4 regions of the Synechococcus sp. CBW1108 genome follow, and region 1 is predicted to be linked to each of the others. Evidence: predicted binding sites of a transcription regulator. Region 1 holds the regulator's gene; each other region holds the start of a gene.
The links. Region 1 encodes NtcA, which controls nitrogen genes in cyanobacteria. Its sites were predicted from a motif close to GTANCNNNNGNTAC; they were not measured.
Positions count from the first base shown of each region.

Region 2: a site for NtcA is predicted at 2,419-2,432, ahead of H8F27_RS06960 (anthranilate phosphoribosyltransferase family protein). Genes of this name have one in related genera too.
Region 3: a site for NtcA is predicted at 2,453-2,466, ahead of H8F27_RS00565 (P-II family nitrogen regulator). Genes of this name have one in related genera too.
Region 4: a site for NtcA is predicted at 2,473-2,486, ahead of queF (preQ(1) synthase). Genes of this name have one in related genera too.

Region 1 covers NZ_CP060395.1:1,760,124-1,764,201, forward strand. The annotation lists gene H8F27_RS09460 (resolvase) at 1-352, opposite strand, end outside; gene H8F27_RS09465 (DUF3084 domain-containing protein) at 349-1,542, opposite strand; gene ntcA (global nitrogen regulator NtcA) at 1,577-2,242, opposite strand; gene H8F27_RS09475 (cob(I)yrinic acid a,c-diamide adenosyltransferase) at 2,527-3,096, shown strand; gene dcd (dCTP deaminase) at 3,140-3,733, shown strand; gene thyX (FAD-dependent thymidylate synthase) at 3,772-4,078, opposite strand, start outside.
Region 2 covers NZ_CP060395.1:1,294,637-1,298,714, reverse strand. The annotation lists gene H8F27_RS06970 (molybdopterin oxidoreductase family protein) at 1-760, shown strand, start outside; gene H8F27_RS06965 (nitrate reductase associated protein) at 703-1,191, opposite strand; gene H8F27_RS06960 (anthranilate phosphoribosyltransferase family protein) at 1,181-2,299, opposite strand; gene H8F27_RS06955 (hypothetical protein) at 2,547-2,696, shown strand; gene H8F27_RS06950 (hypothetical protein) at 2,747-2,953, shown strand; gene H8F27_RS06945 (ferredoxin--nitrite reductase) at 3,234-4,078, shown strand, end outside.
Region 3 covers NZ_CP060395.1:93,129-97,206, reverse strand. The annotation lists gene H8F27_RS17350 (cation-translocating P-type ATPase) at 1-548, shown strand, start outside; gene H8F27_RS00570 (ammonium transporter) at 656-2,137, opposite strand; gene H8F27_RS00565 (P-II family nitrogen regulator) at 2,519-2,860, shown strand; gene H8F27_RS00560 (glutathione S-transferase) at 2,857-4,078, shown strand, end outside.
Region 4 covers NZ_CP060395.1:767,052-771,129, forward strand. The annotation lists gene H8F27_RS04105 (cytochrome c biogenesis protein CcdA) at 1-679, shown strand, start outside; gene H8F27_RS04110 (cytochrome c biogenesis protein ResB) at 676-1,971, shown strand; gene queF (preQ(1) synthase) at 1,968-2,387, opposite strand; gene H8F27_RS04120 (P-II family nitrogen regulator) at 2,579-2,917, shown strand; gene H8F27_RS04125 (TlyA family RNA methyltransferase) at 2,945-3,814, opposite strand; gene H8F27_RS04130 (hypothetical protein) at 3,927-4,078, shown strand, end outside.

The DNA of each region.
Region 1 (4,078 bases):
TTGGGGGCAGCCGCAGGCCGGTGGGCAGTAGGCGCATCCAGGGGTTTGGCGGATCCAGCTCCCAGTAGCGCTCGCGGGCGGCCAGGCTGCTGCCGCGCTCATCAACCAGGGTCAGCTCCAGGTTGAGTTGGCGCAGTAGGGGGCGCCAGGGGTGACTGCCGGTGCCGTTGCCCAGAATCACCCTGGCCAGGCCGCGTTGCTGCCAGGCCTGCAGCAGGCCCTGGCTGGCTGGGGGAGGCAGGATTGCCGCCTCCAGGACTTGCCCCTGGGATGCATCGGCCAGCACCAGGCCACATTTGCTGTTGCCTGGGTCGAGGCCGGCGATCAACGCTGACGCCTGCATGCCGGTCATGGGCGCCGGGGCCCCCTCGGGATGTCGTCCGCCGGCGGTCGCAACCAGCGCAACTCGACTGCAATCGGATCGGGGGTGTCGGCATCGCGCAGCACCACGGCTTCCAGCTGCACCACCTGGCCAGCGGGTCTTTCGCCCAGGGCCCGACCCAGTTGGTTCAGGCTGGCTGCGTCGAATTGCAACCCCTCCACCAGGGTGCCCTGGCGCTGGGCGCGGGCATAGGCCGCCGCCAGCAGCAGGTTCAAGCGGCGGTTGATGCCATCTAGGCCGGTGAGGTCTCCCTCCACCGTGGTGCTGGCCAGCACCTCGCCGGCCTTGACGACGGGTCGATTTGGCCGCAAGTCGGGGAAGGCCAGCACCTGGCGCTCCCCCCGCAGCACGTTGGCGGCCGAGAGGATGCTCACCACCCAGCGGCCGGGCTTGGCGAGCAGCTCCTCCAGTTTGGCGATGTCGTTTCTGGGCACCAGCAGGATCTGGCGATCCGGTGGTTGGCCCGGTAACACCCGGCGGAAGGCGTTGATGTTTGCCTGCTGCAAAAGGGCCGTGATCACCTGCTGGGCTTGCTCGGGGCGTTCCAGGGCCACCTTGGCGCTGGAGAGGATTTGCCCGCTGGTGATCACCACATCGCCGCGGCGCAGGGCGATCAGGTTGCTTTCCAGATCCTTGAGCTCTTGGGCTCCCGCCGCAATTCGCTTGCGCACCTGGCTCAATTCGGCCTCGGTGCGGCCAATCTCCGCGTCCCGGTCCCGCACTTCGAGGTTGAGCCGGGAGCGCTCCTGCTCCAGGCGATTGCGCTGGGCGACCAGGGGGGCCAGTTCCTGCCGCAGCTTGCTGGCACGGGCCTGGGCCTGCTCAAAGCGCTGCTGGGCATCTCGCTTGCCCTGTTCGGCTCGGTTGAGCTCCAGCTGACTGCTGGCCAGCAGGCGACGACTATTGGCCAGGCGCTCCTCCAGTTGGTCGAGTTCAAACAGGCCTGTGCGCAGGCGTTCGCTCACCAGCAGCATCAGGCCGAGGGAGATGGCACTGATCAGGCTGCCGGTGAGCACCGTGATCAGAACGGCGGTGTTGCGGGGCCGCAGCCTGAACAGGCTCAGCCGCGCCTTGCCCACCCGGCTCCCCAGACGGTCGCCCAGGTTGGAGAGCACTCCGCCCAGCACCAGCAGCGTCAGGATCAGCAGCCAACCCGTCACGTGCGTCTGCGACCGGCCCCAGTATCTCCGGAGTTCAGCTGAAGCGCTTGGCCAGGGCGATGGGATCAAACACCGTTATCTTCTTACGGTCGATCTGCACCAGGCCATCGTTGCGCAGATCCCCGAGCAATCGGGTGATGGTCACCCGGGTTGAGCCGATCGCTTCGGCGATGGCCTGGTGGGAAAGACGCAGATCAATGGTGATTCCTTGGCTGCTGGGAACCCCAAAGTCGCGGCAGAGCACCAGGAGGAAACTGACCAGCCGTGAACTCATGTCCCGGTGGGTGAGGGTTTCGATCATCGTTTCGGTCTGCAGAATCCGCGAGGAGAGACCTTGAAGCAGTAGGAGCCCCACGCTGGCATCCTGTTCGATCGCCTTGCGCACGGAGGTCGCCGGCGCGGTGACAATCTCCACCCGGGTGAAGGCGATGGCGTGATAAAAGCGATCTGAGCGCTGGCCCGTGAGCAGGGAGAGGACGCCGAATAGGCTGTTCTCACGCAGCAGGGCAACGGTGATCTCCTCACCGGATTCGTAGACCCGTGACAGGCGCACGGCACCGCGGCGCAAAAGATAGACCCGTTCGGCCGGATCACCGGGGAAAAAGATAGTTTTTCCCCGCTCTATTGTTTCGGCAGTGCTGCCGGCCAGCCCGCGGATCACTTCCTGCAGGGTGGGACCCGCCTGACTGGCACTGCCCATACCCGCCACCGAACCCGGGGCCCCTGTGGTTGGAGTGTTGGCGGTACGGCTGAATCCGTGGGTAGCGCCAACCATTACGGCTCTGGCATATCTCGGGACCTTAAGGATCGCCTGTAGGGATCCCTGTAGCAATACACACGGTTTCCTGGCTCTCCCCCTGGGACGATAGGCGTTGGTACAGGTGTTTCCGCTAGGGATGGGGTCGGATGCTTGTGAAGCGACCCGATGCCGCTACATTCAGCTTCGCGCAGTCGCCCATCAGCGGCTGTCGTTTCAGAGAGTTCATGACCGCCAGCTTGCCCCTTGCCCCAGTCACCCCGGCCCCCGTGCTGCGTCTGGTAGCCCAACAGGAGGGGCTGCTGCAGATTCACACGGCTCCGTTTCGGGGCAGTTTTGGGTCGGTGTTGAGCCAGGCCCTGCGGACCGCCGGCCTGGGTAGCAGGGTGCTGGTGAGCCAGTTGCTCAAGGGAGGGGTGGATCAGGGGCTCGAAAGCAGCCTTTGGCTGTGTGGGCGCCTGCAGTGGCTGCGGCCCGGGGTGCCCTACTGCATCTCGGAGCCGGCGGCCAGCCAGTCTGAGGAGTTGACTGCCCAGTCGCTGGCGGCCCAGTCTCTAGCGGCAGTGCAGCAGGTGTGGGCCTACAGCCGAGAGCGGCTGCTCAGTGGGGCAGTAGACCTGCTGGTGCTTGATGAGCTCGGGCTGGCAGTGGAGCTGGGCTATCTCGATAAAGCTGAGGTGCTTGCCACCCTGGAGCGCCGTCCGGTCCATCTGGATGTCATTGTGACCGGCCCGGCCATGGCTCCTGAATTGATGGCCATGGCCGACCAGGTCACCAAGCTGCGGCGTGGTCTCTAGGGGCTTTTGATGGCCCCGTCGTTCCTGTTTCCCCTTCCCGTCAATGCTCAAGAACGACCGCTGGATCAATGAGCAGGCCGCCTCCGGGATGCTTCAGCCCTTCCAGTCGAGCCTGGTGCGCCACCTGGATCCGGATACGGCTAGCTCGCCGGTGCTCAGCTACGGCTGCTCCTCCTATGGCTACGACCTGAGGCTCTCTGCTAAGGAGTTTTTAATTTTCCGGCACGTGCCTGGCACGGTGGTGAACCCGAAGCGGTTCAATCCCGCCAACCTCGAGCCCGCACCCCTAAATCAGGATGGGGACGGGGTCTATTTCATTCTGCCGGCCCACTCCTACGGCCTCGGTGTGGCGCTGGAGAAGATGAAAGTGCCCGCCAATATCACCGTGATTTGCCTGGGTAAGAGCACCTATGCTCGTCTAGGCATCATCGTCAACACCACGCCGGCTGAGGCGAGTTGGGAGGGCCATCTCACCCTTGAGTTCAGTAATTCCTCGGGAGCCGATTGCCGCATCTACGCCAACGAGGGTATCTGCCAGCTGTTGTTCTTTGAGGGGGATCCCTGCGCAACCACCTATCATGATCGCGCTGGCAAGTATCAGCACCAACCAGAGCGGGTCACCCTGGCGCGTATTTAGGGCTGCCGGAGGAATAGCAGACGCTGGGGTATGGCCCGCTAGGGGGCCAACCGAGCCTTGTGCAGCCGGCTCTTCTCGTACCAGTCGGCAAACTGGGGGGCCCAGGCCTGCAGGTGGGGCCAGATCAGGACGCAGAGTTCGCGTATTTCCTGCTGGGCATCGAGTTTGGCCCGCAGGTCGAGGAAGTGCAGCAGGGCCCGCAGTGTAAAGCTAACCACGAAGTGCTGGCGGTAATCAAAGGGCAGGATGCCGCGGGCGTGCTCCTCGGCGAAGCCGGCGGCCAGCAGGTCGCGGTAGCGCTCGGCGGCGGCGCGGCAGAGCTCCAGATCGATAGCGCGCTGCCCT
Region 2 (4,078 bases), 470 kb from region 1:
TCCGGCCTTTCGGCCGCCCCCCGGCGAGGCCCGCCCCGACTGGCAGGTGTTCGCGGAGGTGGGCCGCAGGCTGGGCTTCGTTGAGTCCTTCAGCTACGGCTCCGCGGCGGAGGTCTACGCCGAGCTGACCGCCCTCACCGCCGGTCGGCTCTGCGATCACTCCGGTCTCAGCCATGCCCTGCTGGCCAGCGAGGGTCCCCAGCAGTGGCCCTTCCCCTGCGGCTCAGCTCCCAGCCAAGAGCCCCGGCGCCTGTACACCGACCACCACTTCCCCACCGCCAGTGGTCGGGCCCGCTTCATCGCCGAGCAGCCCATGGGCCTGGCGGAGCCTCCCAGCGACGGGTATCCACTGGTGCTCACGGTGGGCCGTTACTTGGGCCAGTGGCACACCATGACGCGCACCGCCAAGGTGCCTCGCCTCAACGCCCTGCATCCTGAGCCCTTGCTCGAGATTCACCCCGAGGATGCCGGCCCCCTCGGCCTGGAGGATGGCTCCATGGCCGAGATCCGCTCCCTGCGTGGCACGATCACGGCCCGGGCGACGGTGACCGAGCGCATCCGACCGGGCACCGTGTTTCTGCCGATGCACTGGGGCTTCATGCAGGAGCAGGCCTGTGAGGCCAACGCCCTGCTGCACGAGCAGGCCTGCCCGATCTCCAGGCAGCCCGAACTCAAGGCCGCCGCCGTGGCCGTCGCCAGGGTTCAGGAGGTGGCCCCGGTCGGGGCAAACAGCTCCACCAGCGCCGCTGGCAGGTTGTGATGGTCGTGGCCGGGGCGGGCCAGCTTGCAGAGAGCAAACCGCTCCAGCTCCGAGAGACCATTCCACTGGTCAGGCCCCAGCCCATAGCCCAGCTCTGCGGCTGAGCTGCTCACCTCAGCGGGGGGCTCTCCAGGGTGTTGCCAGGGGGCTTCGCGGGGGATGGGCAGGGAGGTGACCCCGCCGTCCGCCATGGCCGCCGTGCTCTGGCGCAGCTCGGCCGCCAGGGCCGCCAGGTCGTCGGGGCCGTCACGCCAGAGCACGAGCTGATCCCGCTGGCTTTCCGTGAGGGCCAGCCAGTGGTTGAGCCGCAGTTTCACACCGCAGAGATCGAGCTTGCGGCGTAGGCAGAGGGGAATGCAGCGCCAGTTCCCGACGAAGTCGCGCTCGAAGCCGAAGCAGTGGGAGCAAGGATGGGAGCCTTCAGGAAGCATCGTGTCTCCACTGGATCAGGGCACGCAGCTGATCCAGCAGCGCTCCGCTCTGGACCAGATCTGTGGCGCGGGCCACGCCTGCAGCCAGATCCTGGCAGACACCGCCATACCAGAGATAGGCCCCGGCATTCCAGATCAGGGCGGTGGCCAGGGGCCCCTGGCCACCCAGAGCGGCCAGGGCCTGCTCGCGCCAGGTCTCTAGATTCTGCCAGAGGGCATCGTGGTCGTAACAGCCGTGGTCGCGCGGGTGAAGGATCAGGCGCTCCCCATCACCTCCCTGGGCCCGGGCCGTGATGCAGGCGCGGCTGATCGGCAGGTCGGTGCTGCCCTCGAGGCCTTTCACCGTGATGGCCATCGCCTCGCCGGCCAGTTCCAGGGCCTTCCAGGCCCGGCTTTCGGTGGGGGGATGCACGAAGCCGCTCACCAGCAGGTGGGGGCCCTGATGGGCGGTCCAGAGCAATTCGAGGCTGGCCACGGGGGGGCGCTTGCCCAGGTCGTCGCGGATCGGCGTGAGGCTCTCCGCCAGCGGGAAGTGGTCCGGTTGGTGCACCAGGGCCAGGCGGTGCTGCGTCAGCCCTGCCTGCACCGTGGTCAGGTCCAGCCCCTGCAGCTCCAGCCCCAGGGCGGCGAACAGCTCGATGGCCGGCACGCCATATTTCACCGGCATGCGCCCCCCCCCCTGCAGTACCACGGGCAGCCCGGCCGCACTCAGGGCCAGGGCGGTGAGCGGGTAAATGGGGGCCGTGCGGGTGCGGCCGTCAAAGGGCATGCTGAAGCAGAGGGCAGGCTCGGCGCTGTGCAGGCTCGGCCCCAGGCGCCGGTAGACATCCAGCATTCCGGCCAATTCCTGGGGCTCGGGCCGACGGATCCGATGGGCGATCAGAAAGGCGCCGATCTGGGCCGGCGTGGCCTCTTCGTTCAGCATCAGTTCCATCGCATGGCCGGCCTCCTCCCGGCTCAGCCCCCGGCTGGTGTGCTCGCCACTGCCCACCTTCTGCAGATAGTGCTTGAAACGCTCCCGGCCAGACAGAAGCTCGGCAGCAGGGGCATGGCCGTTCAGTCCGGTCTCAGGCGAGGCGTTGGGCAGGGTGCCGGTAGGGAGCGCCATCTAGGGCTGAGGGGAGGGGGCAGCGTGGGCCGCACGAACTGCATGGTCGAGAACTCCATGCTGTCACCAGTGATCGTCCAGCGTGCGCCCCACCGAACAAAGGCCAGAACGGAAAAGAAGTATCAACCGACACGGAAGACATCCTGAAGATTGGCGCCGGAACCAGGCGGCTTCGGTTCGGTACCAACCGCTGCATCCCGATGGCCCCCTGGCTGGAGACAGTCGATCCTGAGACCTGGGTGCGCCGATGCGATTTGCTGCCTGCTGCGGGCTTCTGCTCGGATGCCTGCATGGTCTGGTGAGCCTTGAGCTGCGGCCCAACAGCGTCGTTGAGGCGCCTGGATCAGCTCTGGTGGGGGCCTGGAGCCCTGCCCCCCCAGCCGGCGCCCGCTTCTGAATCCCCTCATCCAGCTTCGATACTGGAGTTTGTTCTTCGGCAGCTCCGCCATGGCCACTCCGCTGCAGACCACCCGTAGCGCCAGCTCCCCCCTCGGCGTCGCCCTCGCCTTCGTCGGCATGTTTGTGGTGGGGTCCCTGGGAGTTCAACTGCTGGCCGGTCTGCTACGCGACGCGGCGCCTGCCGCTTCCGCCGGGCGAGCCGCCTCGGTGGTGGCCCATCCCGCCACCCTCTGGAGTGCCCTGGGGGAGCGCTGAAGCCAGCCAGGTCAGGGATAACAGATCCGTAACGACCACGACACCCGGTCCTGCCCCGCGCCTGCAAGATCAGTGAAGGTCTGTGATTGCAGATCCCAGCTCATCTCGAAGGGGAGCCGCAGCGCCATGGCGCTGCCCTCCCATTCCGGACAACGCATCCCTCATTGGCGTTCACCGGCTCCATCCCCTCCCGATCCCGGGGCTGAGCTTGGTGGTGCCATGGGGTCACGTTCACGGCCGCGTTGTCTGGGCGTGTACTAGCGCGCCGTGTACCTTTTCCATGAGCTCTTCCAGCACCCCCGCTGCGCCTGCCCCCAGCTCCGGCCTCACCAAGGTGGAGCAGGCCAAGGCCGATCTCTGCGGCCTCGATCTGCAACCCCAGCTGGCTGAGCTGGCCGCCGCGGGCTGGGACAGCCTCGACGAGGCCACCCTCACCATCCGGCTGAAGTGGATGGGCATCTTCTTTCGGCCCGTCGCCCCCGGCCGTTTCATGCTGCGGCTGCGACTCCCGAACGGCGTGGTTAGCGCTGAGCAACTGGTGCTGCTCGCCGAGGCGGTGGATCGTTGCGGCGAGCACGGCAGCGCCGACATCACCACCCGCCAGAACCTGCAGCTGCGGGGCCTGCTGTTCGAGGACATGGCGCCGCTGTTGGAGGCCATGGAGCGGGTGGGCCTAACCAGTCGCCAGTCGGGACACGACAACCCGCGCAACATCACCGGCAACCCCCTGGCCGGCATCGATCCCGAGGAGATCGTCGACACGCGTCCCCTCGTGCAGGCGATTCAGGCGCGGCTGTTCCAGCCGGATGGCCCCCGCAACCTGCCGCGCAAGTTCAACGTGGCCGTCGGCGGTGCTCCCGACAGCTTCCTGCTCCACAACGACCTCGCCTTCCTGCCCGCCCATCACGCCGGCGAGCTCGGCTTCACCGTGATGGTGGGCGGCTTCTTCTCAGCCCAGCGCAACGAACTCGCCATCCCGCTCGGCCTGTGGCTGCGGGCTGATCAGCTGCCTGATTTTGCCCTCACGGTGCTGTTGCACTTCGAGCAGAACGGCAATCGCAAGCTGCGCAACAAGAGCCGGCTGATGTATCTGATCGATGATCTGGGGCTTGAGACCTACAGGGA
Region 3 (4,078 bases), 1.6 Mb from region 1:
TGGGGGCCGAGCCCCCCGAGTCGGGCTTGATGCACCAGCCGCCCCGCCGCCGCACGGCTGCGCTGTTGGATCGTCCCCTGATGCTGCGTGCCTATCTGGTGCTTGGGCTAGCGGAAGCGGTGGTGGCCATGGGGGGCTATCTGCTCACCTGGAGGATGCACGGGCTGGGCTGGGACGAGTTGCGCCTGGCCGCTCCCCTGCTGCTGCACGGCCAGGCCGGCCCGGTGCTCACTTCCATCCAGCAGCAGGCCTCCAGTGTGGCTTTTTCCTGCATCGTGGCCGGCCAGATCGGCGCCGCACTGGCCTGCCGCAGTGAGAGGCGCTCCGCCCTGGCTGATCTGGGGCGGCGGCCATGGCTGGGCAACCCCCTTCTCATGCTAGGGGTTGGGGTGGAGGTTGGTTTCACGGCCTTGCTGCTGGGCTGGCCACCCCTTTCCGGCCAATTTGCCATGACCCCTTTCGATGCCAGGCTTGGCCCCTTGGTGTTACTGGCGCCCCTGGTGGTGATGCTGGCCGACGACCTGCGCAAACGCCGGCTGGCTGCTTAGTTCGGCATGGTCTGGAGCACTCCGCCAAATGTTTGCGCCCAATATTTCGAGCACAAAAAAGCCCGCGGTTGGCCGCGGGCTGCTGGTTGAGTGGCTTGGCTGAATCCCTACTTGGCCGCAGCGGCGAAGTCTGGATAGGCCTCCATGCCGTGTTCGCCGATGTCGAGACCCACTGTTTCTTCTTCAGCGTCAACCCGGATACCGCCAAAGAAGGCGCCGATGATTGACCAGAGAAGCAACGATGCAACGATCGTGACCACTGCATAGGCCAGGCAGCCGACAAACTGAATGCCTAGCTGGGAGAAGCCATGGCCGGTGAATAGGCCCTTGTCGGTGTTGAAAAGGCCCACCGCCAGGGTTCCCCAGATACCACAGGTTCCGTGGACGGAAAAGGCTCCGACTGGATCGTCGATTTTGAGGTTATCAATGATTGCCACCGAGAAGACGACCACGATGCCTCCGATGAAACCCATCACCCAGGCCGAAGTCATCGAAACCCCGTCGCAGCCTGCGGTGACGCTTACCAGACCGGCAAGAATGCCGTTGATGGTCATGGTGATGTCAGGTTTGCCCGGGCGCTTGTCTGGACCGAAACCCGGCAGCTGGGAGGCCAGGGTGGCGGCGATGCCACCACCTGCGGCTCCGAGGGTGGTAGTGACGGCAATAAAGGGAACTTCTGCTCCCATCGAAAGCCAGGAGCCGGGGTTGAAGCCATACCAGCCGATCCAGAGGATCAGGCAGCCCAAGGTGGCGATGGCCATGTTGTGGCCAGGAATCGCCTGGGGCTTGCCATCGATGAATTTGCCGATCCGGGGGCCAAGGATGATGGCGCCAATCAACCCAGCCCAGGCACCCATCGAGTGCACCACGGTGGAGCCGGCAAAATCGATAAATCCTAAGTTGTTTAGCCAGCCACCACCGAGCCCCGCGTCATCGGGGAAGTTCCACTGCCAGCTACCCATGATTGGGTAGATGATGCCAACCAGGAAAATGGAAAAAATTACAAATGTGGTCAGTTTGATCCGTTCCGCCACCAAACCTGAAACGATCGTGGCGGCCGTGCCAGCGAAGGCAGCCTGAAAGAGGAAATCAATGCTTGGCACCAAACTGCCATCGGTCACCATCTCAGGGGTGACGGTTGGGTCAAAGAAAGTGCCCCCGAACTTCAACCAGCCAGGAATTACCCAATCTGCGTTGTACATCAGCTTGTAGCCGATGAACCAGTAGGCGCTAACTGCTACGGCAAAGACCAGCAGGTTCTTGAAGAGAATGTTTACTGCATTCTTCTGGCGGCATAGCCCGGCTTCCACCATGGCGAAACCGGCGTTCATGAAGATCACCAGAATCGCGCTGATCAGCAGGAAGAGATTGTTGGCAAGGAATGCCGGAGTGAGCTCCGGAAGCTCGGCTGCGTGGGCTGAGAGATTGAATACACCCAGGCCAAAAAGGGCCAGGGGTACGCAGGCCAGCCAAACAAGGGAACGACTGCTGCTGAATCCGCGAATGCTGCGGAACAACATCATGGGACCTTCGGAGAGGCTGGCCTCGTGGAGGCGTCTGCGCCTCGGAGGGGTGGATGCAATGGTCATGGGCAGTTCAGAAGGACGGCTGCGCAGATGGGGGATGGTCGAAATCCCAACGTCGAGAACAATGAGCTCTCACAGGGAGATGGGATGTTCGTTTTGTTACCAAATTGCGCCCAGGCAGGGGTTCGGAGCCTCGCAGCATTGATTCGCTCTTGCCTGCAAAGTTTTTGAACAAAATCCCTAAAATGTTCGCAATGAACATTGTTTCCGAGCTACATGTGTAAAAGGCGAAATCCTGGTTCTTCGTAGCCCTTGCCCCTTGGGGCTGGGTTCGCCGATGCGGGTCTTTCACTGGGCCCGGATCCCTTGGCGGGCTTTGAATCGATTGCTACAGAAGGAGCGCCTGCTTTTCGCTAAGAACAAAACGATTGCCACTGCTAACGCGTGAAACAGATTCAAGCCATTATCCGTCCTGAAAAGCTCGAACCGGTCAAGGAGGCCCTTGTTGCTCTTGGCATCAATGGTCTGACCGTTTCATCTGTCCAGGGTTTCGGCAAGCAGATGGGCTACACCGAGGTCTACCGAGGCGTGAAAATCGAGGCGCGCCTGCTCCCCAAGATGATGATCACAACGGTTGTCACCGACTCTGCGGTGGCCGGTGTGCTCGAGGCGATTCAGGCCGCTGCCCGCACCGGCGAAGTCGGCGACGGCAAGATCACCGTCACCCCTGTGGAAAATTCCATCCGGATCCGCACCGGCGAAACTGGCGACGCCACCCTGGATTGAGCCCCCCAGCCCCTGCCCTGGCCAAACCAGGCGCTGCCTTGAGTTGGGTTGAGCTCCAGCTTCTCTCGTGCGACCAGCCGGATCCAGACCTGGGCCCTACCAACGCCCAAGCCAGCCTGCGTCTTTTTGGCCAGCCGGAGCAGGCCGTGCGGGTCACCCTCTTCCGTGACCACCATGCCTGGTGCCCCTACTGCCAGAAGGTGTGGCTCTGGCTCGAGGAAAAGCGGATCCCTTACCGGATCCGCAAAGTCACCATGTTCTGCTACGGCGACAAGGAGGCCTGGTTCAAGGGGCTGGTGCCTTCAGGCATGCTGCCCGCCCTCCAGCTCGATGGGCGCCTGATCACCGAGAGTGATCGCATCCTCGAGGCTCTGGAGCGGGCCTTCGGCAGCCTGGGGCCGGCCATGGGCGACCCCGAACTGCTCCAGTTGCGCCAGCTGGAGCGGCTGCTTTTCCGGGCCTGGTGCCAGTGGCTCTGCGCGCCGGGGCTCGGGCCTCGGCAGGAGGCTTCAGCCCAGGCCGCCTTCGCCCAAATGGCCGCTGCCTTTCAGCAGGCTCTTGAGCTGCAGCCCGGCCCCTTCCTGCTGGGGGAGCTCAGCAGCGCCGATCTGGTGTTCGTGCCCTACGTGGAGCGCATGGCGGCAAGCCTGGCTTATTACAAAGGCTTCCTGCTGCGCCGCCAGTACCCCGCCATAGACCGTTGGTTTGCTGCGCTGGAGCAGCGCCCCATCTACCTCGGCACCCAGAGCGACTTTCACACCCACGCCCACGACCTACCGCCCCAGATGGGCGGCTGCTACGCCAGTGGCTCGGAGGTCCAGCGGCAGCTGGCCGCCCGGATTGATCGGGGCCCCTGGCCGATCGAGGCGCCCGATCCGGAAACCAGCCAGGCCGAACCAGCCCACTCCGCGGCTGTGGCCCTGGGCCGGGTGTTGAAGCACCGTGCTCCGATCCTGGCCAGGAACCCAGCGGGGGCGGCGGGTTTCGATCTGCCCCTACGAACGGCCCTCACTGCCCTGATCCGGGGTGGGGCGCTGCCGCCGCCGCCCGGCAGTGCCGCCTCCCTGCGCTACCTGCGGGATCGAATCAGCGTGCCCCGCGACATGCCCCTCCATGCGGCCCGCCGCTTGCGCCAGGCCCTGGAGGCCACTGCGGCCCTGGATCCCCAGGATGGCGCTCTCCAGGGGCCGGCCATTCCCGTGGCCCACCGGCGCGACC
Region 4 (4,078 bases), 990 kb from region 1:
CCTAGCCAGCCCCACCCCGAGCACCGTGGCTGTGGTTTTTGCCGGGGGTCTGCTCACCAGCCTGGGCCCCTGTTCCCTCTCGCTGCTGCCGGTGACCCTGGCCTACCTGGCCGGCTTCAGCGGCCCTGCCGGCAGCCAGGAACTGGAGCGCCAGGCCCCCTGGAAGCGCAGCCTCAGCTTTGCCGCTGGCATCGTGGCAGCCCTGGTGCTGCTCGGCCTGGTGAGCGGCTTCCTGGGCCGCATCTACGGCCAGATTCCCGGGCTCGTACCCATCGTGGTGGCCCTGCTGGCCCTGCTGATGGGCCTCAATCTGCTGGGCCTGCTCAGGCTGCCTCTGCCCGCGGGGCCCGATCCTGAGATTTGGCGCCGCAAAGTGCCTGCCCCGCTGGCACCTCTGGCCGCTGGCCTGGCCTTCGGCCTGGCCGCAACCCCCTGCACCACCCCCGTGCTGGCAGTGCTGCTGGCCTGGATGGCCCAGAACGGCAAACCCCTGGTTGGGATGCTGCTGCTCAGCAGCTTTGGCGCCGGCCAGGTGGTGCCGCTGCTGCTGGCCGGCACCGCCGCCGCCAGCCTGCCCGGCCTGCTCAGCCTGCGCCGCGTCGGCCAATGGGTGCCCCCGATCAGCGGGGTGGTGCTGGTCACCACCGGGGCCGTCACCCTGGTGGCCAACTGGAGATGAAGGCCCTCCCCCGGCTGGTGGCCCTGATCTCCGATCTGCGCCTGGCGATCGTGCTGCTGCTGGTGATAGCCATCGCCAGCGGCGTGGGCACAGCCATCCCCCAGCGGGAAACGGCGGAGTTTTACCATCGGCTCTACGACCCCCAGCCCTGGCTTGGCCTGCTACCTGGCGAAGGGGTACTGGCCCTGCAGCTCGACCACATCTATTCCAGCGGCTGGTTTCTGGGATTACTGGCCTGGCTGGCCCTGGCCTTGCTGCTGTGCAGCTGGCGGCGCCAATGGCCCGCCCTGCGGGCATCGCTGCGCTGGATTGACTACCGCAAGCCGCGCCAACTCAGCAAGCTGAGCCTGGCCGAAAGCCTCGCCACCGACCAGCCCGGAGCAAGCCTTGAAAAGTTGGCCCAACTGCTGCAGGGCAAGGGCTGGCAGATCCGCCGCCAGGGGGATCGCCTGGCGGCTCGCAAGGGGCTGCTGGGCAAGGTTGGCCCCCTGCTGGTACACGCCGGCATGGTGGTGCTGATGCTGGGGGCCGCCTGGGGGGCCGTGGCAGGCCAGCGTGCCGAGCAATACCTGGCCCCCGGCCGCAGCCTGGAGCTGATGGATAGCCGGGGCAGCAGCAAGCTCACCCTCGCCCTCGACAACTTCTCCATCCAGCGCGATCCGGCCGGCCGGCCAGAGCAATTCACCTCCCAGCTGCGCATCCTCGAAGGCGATGGCAGCGGCGGCAGCCTGCTGAAACAGGCCCAGATCAGCGTGAACCACCCCCTGCGCTTCCAAGGGGTGACCCTCTACCAGGCCGACTGGGCCCTGGCGGCAATCAGCCTGCAGCTGGGCAGGAGTCCGCTGCTGCAGTTGCCCCTGCAGAGCTTCCCCCAGCTGGGCGAGCAGGTGTGGGGACTCGTGCTGCCGACCCGCCCCGATGGCAGTGAGCCTGTGCTCCTCAGCCTGGGCAGTGAGCAGGGACCGGTGGAGGTGTACGGCGCCGACGGCAGCCCCTTGGGCCAGATCAGCCCCGGCGGCGAAGCGTTGGAGGTCAAGGGTCTACCCATCCGGGTGGCGAGCGTGCTGCCCGCCAGTGGCATCCTTTTGAAACGAGATCCAGGGGTGCCGCTCGTCTACGCAGGCTTCGCGATCGCCCTAGCCGGCGGGGGGCTCAGCCTGGTGGCAACCCGCCAACTCTGGGCGATCGCCGAAGAAGGGCCTGGCCCGGGCCAGCTGCATGTGGCGGGCCTTTGCAACCGCAACCTCACCGGCTTTGCCGCCGAATTGCCCCAGCTGCTCAGCCAGCTTTAACAGGCAAGCCGGCTGCCGTGGCTCACCCGCACCACGGTGTGCACGTTGCCGCGGGGATGGAAGTCTGCCTCCAGCTGCATCCACTGGGGCTCGGTAGCAGCCACAAGATCATCGAGGATGCGGTTTGTGACCTCTTCGTGGGAGATGGCCCGGTCGCGGTAGCTGTTTACGTAGAGCTTGATCGCCTTGAGCTCTACCACCCTGGGGCCAGGCTGGTAGATCAGGCGCAGCACCGCAAAATCCGGGTAGCCCGAAAAAGGGCACTTGCAGGTGAATTCCGGCAGCTCAATGGAGATCTCGTAGGCCCGGCCCGGCCGGGGGTTGTCAAAACAGATCAGCTCCGCCTCGGCGATGGCCCGCTCGCCATAGGCGGGGGTGAGGGTGCGATCGGAAACGGCAGCAGGGCTGGAAGACATGGAAAGGCGATAGGGCCCGGCCAGAAACCGGCTGAAGGCCAATCCTAGGAACGGGCCCAGACCTGCCTGCCAGTTGTGCTGGCCGGTAGCCACAGCTACCACGATCGCCCCGGCACTCGGGCCTAATAGGCCTGTCAGCTGCCCTCGGCAGCGGGCACCTGAGAGACTTCCCATCAGCATCAGCTGCTTCCATGAAAAAAGTCGAGGCCATCATTCGTCCCTTCAAGCTCGAGGACGTCAAGATCGCACTGGTCAACGCGGGCATCGTGGGCATGACCGTCAGCGAGGTGCGGGGCTTTGGCCGTCAGAAGGGCCAGGTGGAGCGCTACCGCGGCTCGGAATTCACCGTGGAATTTCTGCAGAAGCTCAAACTGGAGATCGTCGTCGATGACGACAAGGTGGATACGGTGGTTTCAGCCGTCCAGGAGGCTGCCCGCACCGGCGAAATCGGCGACGGCAAGATCTTCGTCAGCACAATCGACGCCGTGATCCGCATCCGCACGGGCGATCGCGACAGCGGCGCCATCTAAGCCTGAGCCCCGGGGTCAGCTCTGGGGTCAGCCCTTGGCGGCAAGGCAAGGGGCCAGGGTGGTGGCCACCAGGGCCCTGATGGTGGCGGGGTTGACCCCAGCGGTTGGGATGGCCCTGTCTGCTGGTGCTCCCTGGGGGCCAAGGCCAGTGGGCCGCAGCCAGAGCAGGTATTCGTGGTTGCCCGCCGGACCGGTGAGTGGGGAGGCCACCAACCCCCAGGCCTCCAGGCCCAAAGCCGCCGCCGCTCCAACCACACCCGCAATGGCATCGCAGTGGGCAGCAGGATCCCGCACCACCCCCCCCTTGCCCACCCGCCCCTTGCCCACTTCAAACTGGGGCTTGACCAGCAGGAGCAGATCCCAGGCCGCTTCGGGCCGGAGTAAGCCCAGCAGGGCGGGCAGCACCAGGGAAAGTGAGATGAACGACACATCGGCCACCGCCAGATCGGGCCAGGGGTCAGCGGGCCCATAGAGATCGGCCGCCAACAGGTGGCGCAGGTTGGTGCGCTCCCGCAGCACCAGGCGCGGATCGCAGCGCAGGCTCCAGGCGGTCTGCCCGTAGCCCACATCGATGCCATAGACGCGCTCTGCGCCGTGCTGGAGCAGGCAATCGCTGAAGCCCCCGGTGGAGATGCCGCCATCGAGGCAGACCCGGCCCCGCACCTCCAGGGGGAAGGTGGCCAGGGCCTGGAGCAGCTTCTCCCCGCCCCGGGAGACAAATCGGGGGGATTGCTGCACGTGCAGCTCCGCCTCCGGCAACACCTCCGTGCCTGGCTTGTCGAGCACCCGATCGCCCAGCCGCACCCGCCCGGCCCGGATCAGCTGCTGGGCCTGCTGGCGGCTGGCGGCCAGGCCGCGGGCCACCAGCTCCTGATCCAGGCGTTGTCTGCGGCCCATGGCACTTGCGCTTCTGTGATCAAACCACAACTCAAACGGAACAGATTCCAAGCATCAGGGCGCCATGGCCAAACCCGACCCAGGATGGCCCCATCTTCCCCATGCCCCAGTGATGGCCAACAACGTGGTGGAGCTTCTCTACCCGGGAAGCTTCGTGAAATTGCGCAACCAACCCGCCGACCTGCCGCCCTTCCAGCTGCTCCAGTGCCGTGGAGGTCGCTGCTGGGTGCGCCAGCAGGCCTGGGGTCAGCAGGTGCAGTGGGA